3 regions of the Thermoclostridium stercorarium subsp. stercorarium DSM 8532 genome follow, and region 3 is predicted to be linked to each of the others. Evidence: riboswitches for the same ligand, from Rfam matches in the RefSeq annotation. Region 3 holds a riboswitch; each other region holds the start of a gene.
What was found. A riboswitch is a leader RNA that binds a small molecule or an ion and turns the genes downstream of it on or off. The one in region 3 is predicted to bind thiamine pyrophosphate.
Positions count from the first base shown of each region.

Region 1 (3,176 bases), 110 kb from region 3:
ATCATATTCCCACCTGTTTTCGGTTTATTAATTTTTCCTTCCGGCTTCGGTATGGAGTTTCCACGCATTTACAAGTTCCAGGGCAGCCTGTTTGGGATCATCGGCTCCGGCCACTGCGGATACAACGAAGAAACCGGCGGCTCCGGTCCGCGCAAGCTGAGGTATATCAGCAACCTTCACGCCTCCACCCACTACTACAGGAATTTTGCTGAGCCTTACTATCTCTGCAATTTCCTCAAAACTTCTGGTTTTTATTTTTCCGTCTGTATCGAGCCCGCAATCAGGCTTAGTCATTGTTTCATGCACCGGTCCGACTCCAAAATAATCAATTCCCGAAACATCTGCTGTTTTTATATACTCAATCATTTCATGGGTTCTTGCCGACAGCCCGACAACCGAGTCCTCTCCCAGATATTCCCTGCATACGTCCACAGGTATATCCGACTGCCCCACGTGCACACCGTCGACTTTTATTCCCTGCTTTCTTGCAGCCAGAACAACGTCCAGCCGGTCGTCCACAAGCAGGGCCACATTATCGGATTTTCCCAACAGGGCTATTACTTCCGCGGCCTCACGTGTTAATTCAATAAGTTCCCTGGCAGATGCAACCTTGGATCTGATTTGTATACATGTGAACCCGGCTTCAACTGCGTCTTTAATAATTTTTTTCACAGGTCTTCCGTTCGTATTTTCCGGACCTATCACCAGGTATGCGGATATATCCAAATTTTTTCTTATACTCACTGATTTCACCTCCCAGATCGTTACAATTAAATCTCTTCAATATCAAACCTATTGTCGGCAATATCTTCCGGACTTGCCTTGTAAAGTTCGTCAAGAAAACGGACCTGAAAACTTCCGGGGCCAAGGACCTTATTTTCAGCACGGGTTGCAGCCAGATTGAACACCGCGGTTCCCGTCAGCGCGGCGATAAAAGGTGATGCAGCCGTTGCATAAACCGCGATAACTCCACCTAAAGCACAGCCTGCGCCGGTAATTTTTTGCATAAAGTGCGATCCACCGTAAGAGTAAACTATAACCGAACCGTCGGTTATTAAATCGGTTTCGCCGGATACGGCAACGGCCCCGCCGGTCCATCTGGCTAACGCAACGGCCGCTGCTTTTGCCGAGTCTACTGAATCTGTTGAATCAACGCCACGAACATTGGAAGCTTTAGTGCCGCCTTCCAGTTCCCATAATCCCGCCAATGCCATAATTTCAGAAGCATTGCCCCTTATTACGGAGGGTTTATACTCTTTAAACCGCTGTAACATCCGGTTTCTGAGTGAACCAATTCCCACCGCCACAGGATCAAGCACCCATGGTTTACGTAATTCATACAGCACTCTTGCCACATGAGGCAAAGTCTGCTCATGAACCGGCAAAAGAGTTCCCACGTTCACATATGTAGCTCCGCCCGCTTTTGCCAAAGCTTCAGCTTCCTCGGGCAGATAAACCATTGCTGCCGAGCCCCCGACGGCAAGTTGTGCATTTGCAACAAAATTAATTGTTACCATATTGGTAATCGAGCCTGCCATGGGATTTGTCCGTTTCACCGTTTCAACCGTCCGGATGATTTGCTCCCGGATCTCCTGTTTTGTGATCATGCTTGACTCTCCTTTCGTCTTATATTTTAATTTTACTTAAATGGGAAATTCATCAAATAATGAGGGGAACTGTTGGGTAATATACATTATCCGCCGGCCGAAACAAACGAGTTGATTCCTGGACATGTAATTTTAAGAGAATTTGTCTCCTGTATTTCGGTTTTCATAAAAAAACACTCCCCCCTGGTGGAGAGAGCTGTTATTTATCATTTAATATTAATCTGATAAAAACTGCTTCCCTACACCAGTGTTAACTGACAGGTTCAAAGGGTCAGGTCTTACCTTTCTCAACTCGTTTAACGAGTTCCCCCGCAGTTTTTATTATAAAGTACCATTTATGGTCCTTAATGTCAAGAGACCCGTAAAATTTTATTTGAAAATTACTTATATATAAACAAATTGCATCTCTTCTTAAATAACTTTGCACACAAAAAAATAAAGAATAAACACATCTGTTTTACATAAAGCATATATTATTCATGTAGGAAATTTAAAGGAAATGAGGTAATTATGCGCAGGATATACCATTACCCGCACTATACTGGCTTTAAAAAAACAAATCCAAATGTTATCTATCGTCGATACAGTTTAAATAAACCAACGGAATTCCATATGCAGGACAGGGACAGCCATATTCATAATTTTTCTCATCACGATAACCCTGTAACAGAATTAAAGGATTACGGCCCCGAGCCATTTGTTATAAATATTGAAAGGGCCACAAAACAAAATAATACATTCCGCACTGCATTATGGACGGGTAAATATATGCAGCTTACACTGATGAGTATTGGTGTGGGTGAAGATATCGGTCTGGAAATACACCCTAACGTCGACCAGTTTATACGCATCGAAGAAGGCACCGGACTCGTAAAAATGGGCGACAGCAAGCATAACCTGAATTACCAAAAGGATGTATCCGACGGTTATATAATTATAATACCTGCCGGTAAGTGGCATAATATAATAAATACCGGAAACAGGCCGTTAAAACTTTATTCCATATACGCACCCCCTCAACATCCTCGCGGAACGGTTCATGAAACAAAAGAAATTGCAGAGGCCGCTGAAAAAAACAATTGAGTATGTGTTTTGACATTTTCTTATAATCAGTTTTCTATGGGAACTGAACTTCGCCATAGAAAGCTTTTTTATTTAAATGCTATATTGCATAATATTACGGCTTTTAAGCTGATAATGCCTGTATTGAAGGCATAAGATAAAATATGTTAAAATGACGCAGAAAAAAGCTTCGAAAGGTGAAACAAGTGAAACAGATACGACCATATCCCAAAGTAATAATATCTAAGAAAGCCGAACGCAGTGTCAGAGACGGGCATCCATGGATATACGGGGAAGAAATCCGTGAAACAGAAGGCGAACCCCAAAACGGCGGACTGGTGGATGTGTTTGCCGGAAATGCTTTTCTTGGCACGGGTTTTTACAATAATAACAGCAAAATTACCGTCAGGCTCATTTCACGTAATGCCAATGATGTGTTTGACGACCGTTTCTGGCGGCGCCGCGTTGAGTATGCAATACGTTACCGCAAAACCGTAATGCCCGGAG
Region 1 is NC_020134.1:2,007,878-2,011,053, forward strand. It holds gene CST_RS08620 (HAD family hydrolase) at 1-5, opposite strand, end outside; gene CST_RS08625 (thiamine phosphate synthase) at 28-744, opposite strand; gene thiM (hydroxyethylthiazole kinase) at 771-1,607, opposite strand; TPP riboswitch at 1,826-1,928, opposite strand; gene CST_RS08635 (cupin domain-containing protein) at 2,118-2,690, shown strand; gene CST_RS08640 (class I SAM-dependent rRNA methyltransferase) at 2,876-3,176, shown strand, end outside.
Region 1: another riboswitch for thiamine pyrophosphate. It lies ahead of thiM (hydroxyethylthiazole kinase); the one in region 3 lies ahead of thiW (energy coupling factor transporter S component ThiW).

Region 2 (3,176 bases), 400 kb from region 3:
CAGTTAAAGTTCATATGATAATGTAAAAAAAATTGATTTTACAGGATATCGATATTTTCACCCTTTAGTATTCTGTTCATATTTTTTACCGCGCACATATTTCCGCACATCGTACAGGTATCATCATTCTCAGGGATTGAGTTTTCCCTGTATCTCCGCGGCTTTTCGGGATCCAGGGCAAGTTCGAACATGCAATTCCAGTCAAGGTTTCTCCTTGCCTCGCTCATTTTATAGTCCCATTCTCTTGCCCCACTTATACCTTTGGCAATGTCTGCGGCATGAGCTGCTATTCTTGCAGCAATAATACCCTCTTTCATATCGTTAATATCCGGAAGCCGCAGGTGTTCGGCAGGAGTGACATAACACAAAAAGTCCGCACCGCATGATGCCGCAATTGCCCCTCCAATTGCCGCGGTGATGTGATCGTATCCGGGCGCTATATCAGTGACCAGCGGGCCAAGGACGTAAAACGGCGCACCATGGCAAAGCCTTTTTTCCAGAACTACATTGGGTGCAATCTCATTCATTGCCATATGCCCAGGCCCTTCAATCATTACCTGCACATTCCTTTCCCATGCCCTTCTCGTCAGCTCTCCCAGGACAATAAGTTCATGAATCTGCGCGGCATCAGTTGAATCATTTATACTTCCTGGCCTTAACGCATCACCGAGACTAATTGTTACATCATACTTTTCACATATTTCCAAAAGCCTGTCGAACTGCTCATAAAACGGGTTTTCCCTTCCGGTCAGTTCCATCCACGCAAACAATAATGCCCCTCCTCTTGATACAATGTTTGTAAGCCTTTGGTTTTGCTTAAAACGCCGCGCCGTTTCCCTGTTTATTCCTGCATGAACGGTCATAAAGTCCACACCGTCTTTTGCGTGCTGTTCAACCACATTGAAAAATTCGTCGGCGGAAATTTTATCAAGTTCCTTATTGTAAAAGCCTGTCACGTCATATACAGGCACCGTTCCTATCATTACCGGAGACATTTCTATAAGTTTTTTTCTGAATTCATGCGTTTTGCCGTAGGAACTTAAATCCATTATTGAGTCGGTTTTTAAATCAATCGCCGTTCTTGCCTTCTCAAGCTCAATGTCAAAATTACGGCAGTCCCGCGAAATACCTATGTTAACATTTATTTTGGTTCTAAGCCCTTCACCGATCCCTGCCGGGTCAAGGCCTTTATGATTTCTGTTCGCAGGTATGACCACCCTTCCGCAGGCAACAAGTTCCCGGATTTTTTCGGCAGACACCCCTTCTTTTCTTGCAACAGTTCTCATTTCGTCGGTTATAATACCTTTTCTGGCAGCGTCCATTTGCGTCGTATACATTTGGCAGTTTCCCTCCTGCTTCTTTTTTTAACGATTTAAGCCTTTTTTGTACCCCATTAAATATATAAAAACGCTTACCTTCGAAGGTAAGCGTGAATGTCAATAATTATAAAAGTCAGCTTCCCTCCGGCGGTACTAACCGCATCAGGTTCAAAGGGTTAAGAGGATAATCCTCTTTCTCAGCCTTTGAAGGCACCCCCAGCTTTAATGCCTTATTCTGTTTCTAAACTATTCTGCCTTGATCTTATCGGTGCTTTATCAAATTTCAAAATTACCTTCAGTTTTATTCCCCATAATGCAACTTTAGCTTAGCAAAAAAATCTTCCAGTGTAAAGCGCGGATCGACGTAATTATAAACACCTATAAACCGTTCATTCTGGTAATGCACATACCGCATGTCCGGCGTTATTCGCGGCGCAGGCTTCATTTCATAATGATACTCGTGCGGATCCAAAAGCAGGCTTACCGCCGGCGAGTCTCCAAGACTCCACATTTCTCCTTTTGGAAAGCGCATATTGTCTTTCAATTTAAAATTCAAATCATAAAGCTGCCGGAATAAATATTCGCCGATTTTGCCGTAAGGCTTTACCTTCACCGCCAGGCTTACCCTCATTGTGGTGTAAACATTACGCGGTACCTGCCATAACGGTATGTTTGAACGCATTACAACGTTTGCGGCGTCGATGTCATTGCCAAGGTTAAATTCCCTTTCGCCATTTGGCCACGCACCGCCACCAATCCATATCGCCGTAAGCCTGTTTTCAATGGCGGGCTCTTTCAGGTAAGCCGAAGCCAAATCTGTTAGCGGGCCGAGGAATATCACATATAACGGCTTATCACTGTCAGACATGGCCTCGCGGATAATCAGGTCGGCACTTTCCGAAGGCATTGGCGTATGTTCATCGGGGATCTTTGCTTCGGCCCCGTGATATACTTTAACCTCACTGGTCAAATCCATAAGTTCAAGTATTTTAACACATTCCTCATAACTTTCCTGCATGGATTTCGCCGTGCGCTGAGTGCCAAAATGAGCCGCAATTATACCTTTAACAATAAATCTCGGCGTAAGTAACGCATGCACAATGGCAAACTGGTCGTCGGCCTCGTTTTTGGCATCGGTGTCAATAATCAGCCTTATTTTTTTGGTATCGGGAATGTCAAACCGGTGTTTCAATTGCCCCCCACCCCTTTTTCATAAAAAATTACAGTGCAGCTATATCCAGAATATAATATTATACCTGCTTAGTCAAACCATTGACACTCAATCGAAAATAATACTTATACGACTATAGACCTTCTATTTATTACTGTGACTATAAATTTTTATATTTAATATTACTTCCTGCGATAAAACCAAAACAGACTTCGGCTCTGTCTCCATACTCTCAGATTTCAAAAAACAGCCTTTTCCTATTATTTTGATATTTCGTTTTTAATTATGGTGTCCGCAATGATGTGTCCGCTCAGTATGAACTCTCCTGCATTTATTACAACCGTTCCCTTCGGTGCATAAATCAGCCCGTTTAACTCAAATTTCGAAGCATTTATTTCAATGTTTCCCTTTTCAGAACATATTACAATTTTCCCACCTTCAATGCCTTTGAGCCGGGAGACATTTAAAGATATGCCGCCGGTTGCAAAAATTCCTGCTGAGATATCTAACGACTCACAATTAATTGTTACATCCCCGTCAACAGCCAAAGGCGCTGTTATACTTGCCCGACTGCCGCTATAGCTCTTATTTGCAAAATAACGTATTCCGTTTTTCAATATTTCTGATTTTATATCATCCGCCCATTCAGGCATTCCAATAAATTCCGCACCGGCCTGCCTGTTTTT
Region 2 is NC_020134.1:2,521,914-2,525,089, forward strand. It holds gene CST_RS10915 (DUF1848 domain-containing protein) at 1-18, shown strand, start outside; gene thiC (phosphomethylpyrimidine synthase ThiC) at 39-1,337, opposite strand; TPP riboswitch at 1,442-1,547, opposite strand; gene CST_RS10925 (nucleoside hydrolase) at 1,621-2,511, opposite strand; gene CST_RS10930 (putative Ig domain-containing protein) at 2,751-3,176, opposite strand, start outside.
Region 2: another riboswitch for thiamine pyrophosphate. It lies ahead of thiC (phosphomethylpyrimidine synthase ThiC); the one in region 3 lies ahead of thiW (energy coupling factor transporter S component ThiW).

Region 3 (3,176 bases):
AGATGCCATTATCGGAGTATGCAAGATGAAAACCCACGCCTTTCTGAAAATAACGGGCGCAGTCAAAAATATGTATGGTTTGATCTGTGGTACAAGAAAAGCGCAAGGGCATGTAAGATATCCTAACGCGGCAAAATTCTCAGAAATGCTGGTTGACATACATAATCTGGTGAAACCGCGCCTTCATGTAATGGATGCGGTTGTCGCCATGGAAGGTAACGGCCCGGGCTCCGGAACGCCTACGGAAATGGGGCTGATTATTATTTCAGCGGATCCGGTGGCAATTGATACAGTCTTTGCCAGACTTGTGGATTTGGATCCTGTTCTTGTTCCCACGAATACTCAGGGAATGGTTGCAGGAATTGGAACATGCAGAGAGAACGAAATTGCGCTGATGCTTCTTGATAACGGGATTCTTACAGATATAAGCTTTGACGAAATGTTTTCACGCTTCGGGAAGAAGGATTTCGACGTGTCCCGTGAAAAGGATCGACTTAGCGTTCTCAGCCTGCTGTCTAAGGTTACAGGCAGATTTACAAGAAGGCCGTATATTGATGCGGGTAAGTGTGTGAAATGCGGCATATGCGTGAATCACTGCCCTGTGAAAGGCCGTGCTGTCACTTTTAAAAAAGGAAAAGATAATATTCCCGTCTACGACTACAGAAAATGCATCCGTTGTTTCTGCTGCCAGGAGATCTGTCCGCAACATGCCATTATAGTAAAATAATATCAGCACATGGTTACAACACTGCGAGGTTTCTTTATTTTACAACACAGGTAGTCTAACTGATGTGCTCGCAGTTTATATATTGATATATTCCCGTAAATGGCGATTTTTAAAATGACCGATGAATCCGTTGGCATTTCCCGAGGATTATCGGAGCTGATGCTCAGTGGGACAAATATCTGCAAAATAGTGATCTGACATACAGAAAAGTGTATTGTGCGGACGTAGCACATAGAAAGATATGTAGAGAATGGAGGAATAAAGGTCCACAGTTAAAAATAGGAATTATTCGGAAATGCCGCTTTACAAAATATTCCTTTTATACTAAAATAAATTATAAAGTAATAAGTATTAAGTAAGCACTATGGGAGCTGGTAAAACCGGCTGAGAGTGGACCTTTTAGGTCTTTACCCTTGACCTGATCTGGGTAATGCCGGCGTTGGCAAGTGCAACTCTCAGCACAATCCCATTACCTGGATTGTGCATTTTCTTTTTCCATGTGCTTGATTTCCCAGTGCTTGGTAAAGAGGAATTGGTATGTCTACCCGAAAACTCACTTTATCAGCATTACTTATTGCCTTAGGTACACTGTTAGCCCATGTTATTTATATTCCGGTAGGTGTATCCAAGTGTTTTCCCATTCAGCATACCATTAATGTTTTGTCAGGTGTGCTCCTGGGACCTGGTTATGCTTTGGCAAATGCCTTTATCATCTCACTATTAAGAAATATTCTGGGGACCGGATCCCTGCTGGCTTTTCCCGGCAGTATTTTCGGAGCTTTTTTAGCAGGACTTCTGTTTCGTAAAAGTAAAAAATATTATTTAGCTGTATTGGGGGAAGTTTTTGGAACAGGTATTTTAGGGGGTATTGCCTGTTACCCCATCGCTAAGTTTGTTTTAGGGCAGGAAGTGGCAGTATTTTTCTTTGTCCTGCCATTTTTGGTGAGTACTGCTGGTGGGAGCATTATTGGTTATTCTCTTTTAAAAATAATCGATAGAATACCTTTATTAAAAAAACTAATTGCCAAATAAGTTGTTTTATGCTCGTGTTGATGTTCTCTGTCAGGCTTCTGCAAAGGGCTGGAACAGGTGCTCGAAGAGATATGTTCAGATATAACAGAGCGCAGATAATAAAGGAGATGAAAGTTATTATGAATAAAGAATGGTCGGAAATGAACAAGATCATGCAGAAACAACTGACCAGGACATCATTCACTGATGGAATAAATACACTTTTACAGCTTCGGGAAATATTGATGCAAGAGGTCATGTCCTGGAAAGATGAGCTGGACGAAAAAGATTATTGCGCTATTCCATTCATAAATGCAAACGGTTATCACAGTAAAACTATTGCGTATTCAATATGGCACATTTCAAGAATTGAGGATATTGTTGTACATACGTTGATTAAAAATAACCGACAAGTTTTCTTTGAAGGAAATTATCAGAAGAGAATGAATTCACCTATTATTACAACAGGAAATGAGCTTGTAAAAGAGCAGATTTCCGAGTTTTCAAAGTGTCTGAATCTGGATGTCTTGTATGAGTATATTACAGCTGTTAAAACCTCCACCGACGAATGGTTAAGATCAATTGACTACACTGAGCTTAAAAGAAAGTTCGGTGATGAGGACAAACGCAGAATCCGTGAACTGAATGTTGTGAGCTCAGATGAAAAAGCAGTATGGTTGATAGATTACTGGTGCAATAAGGATGTTAAAGGACTTATACAAATGCCTTTGTCACGACACTGGATTATGCACGTTGAGGCAGGCATTCGTATTAAGAATAAGATAAAGAATAAGATTAAGTGAATACCGATTGGGAGAGATATAACGTAGAAGCATACCATTGGGAGTGTAAGTGTGAATAATTTTGATTATTGGAATCAAACCTTGTACAAATGATAATAAGCTGTGATTATGTAGAAATATATCAAATTAATTAATTTGGTATTACTTTTCATACTGATATGGAACATAAGGTAAAATCGCCCATGTAACATCATCGGCAGAAATATTTTTGTGCTCCAATTGTCTGTATCCAACGGTTGCTTGTGCACAGGGATAATCTACACAATCAAAGCAAGAATTAAGCTGTTTTGTATGTAAACATTTTAACGGCTCACATAACCCATGTCCATCCTGATAGCAGTGGCAATTGGTTGTATCACAGCCAGTGCAACGCATATCCCAAGCGGATTTACCATATACCGCATTAAGATGCGGGATTAGCATTTCTCTAAATTCTTCGGTTATACCAGTGTAATGCACGCATAAATCACATCGATGCCCACATTTGCCATAAACGGCGTTTTCTTTTGAAAACGGCTTGCGATTCGGCTTTTTCTTAATAAGTATCAGCTTCTTCACAGCTTCCAGAGTTTTTAAATCGTAAACGCTAATAAAGAGCCATTTACCATCGTGGAAGGTATGTGCACGGTCGTAAA
Region 3 is NC_020134.1:2,117,657-2,120,832, reverse strand. It holds gene CST_RS09060 (DUF362 domain-containing protein) at 1-727, shown strand, start outside; TPP riboswitch at 1,082-1,189, shown strand; gene thiW (energy coupling factor transporter S component ThiW) at 1,265-1,759, shown strand; gene CST_RS09050 (hypothetical protein) at 1,831-2,541, shown strand; gene CST_RS09045 (DUF3788 domain-containing protein) at 2,683-3,176, opposite strand, start outside.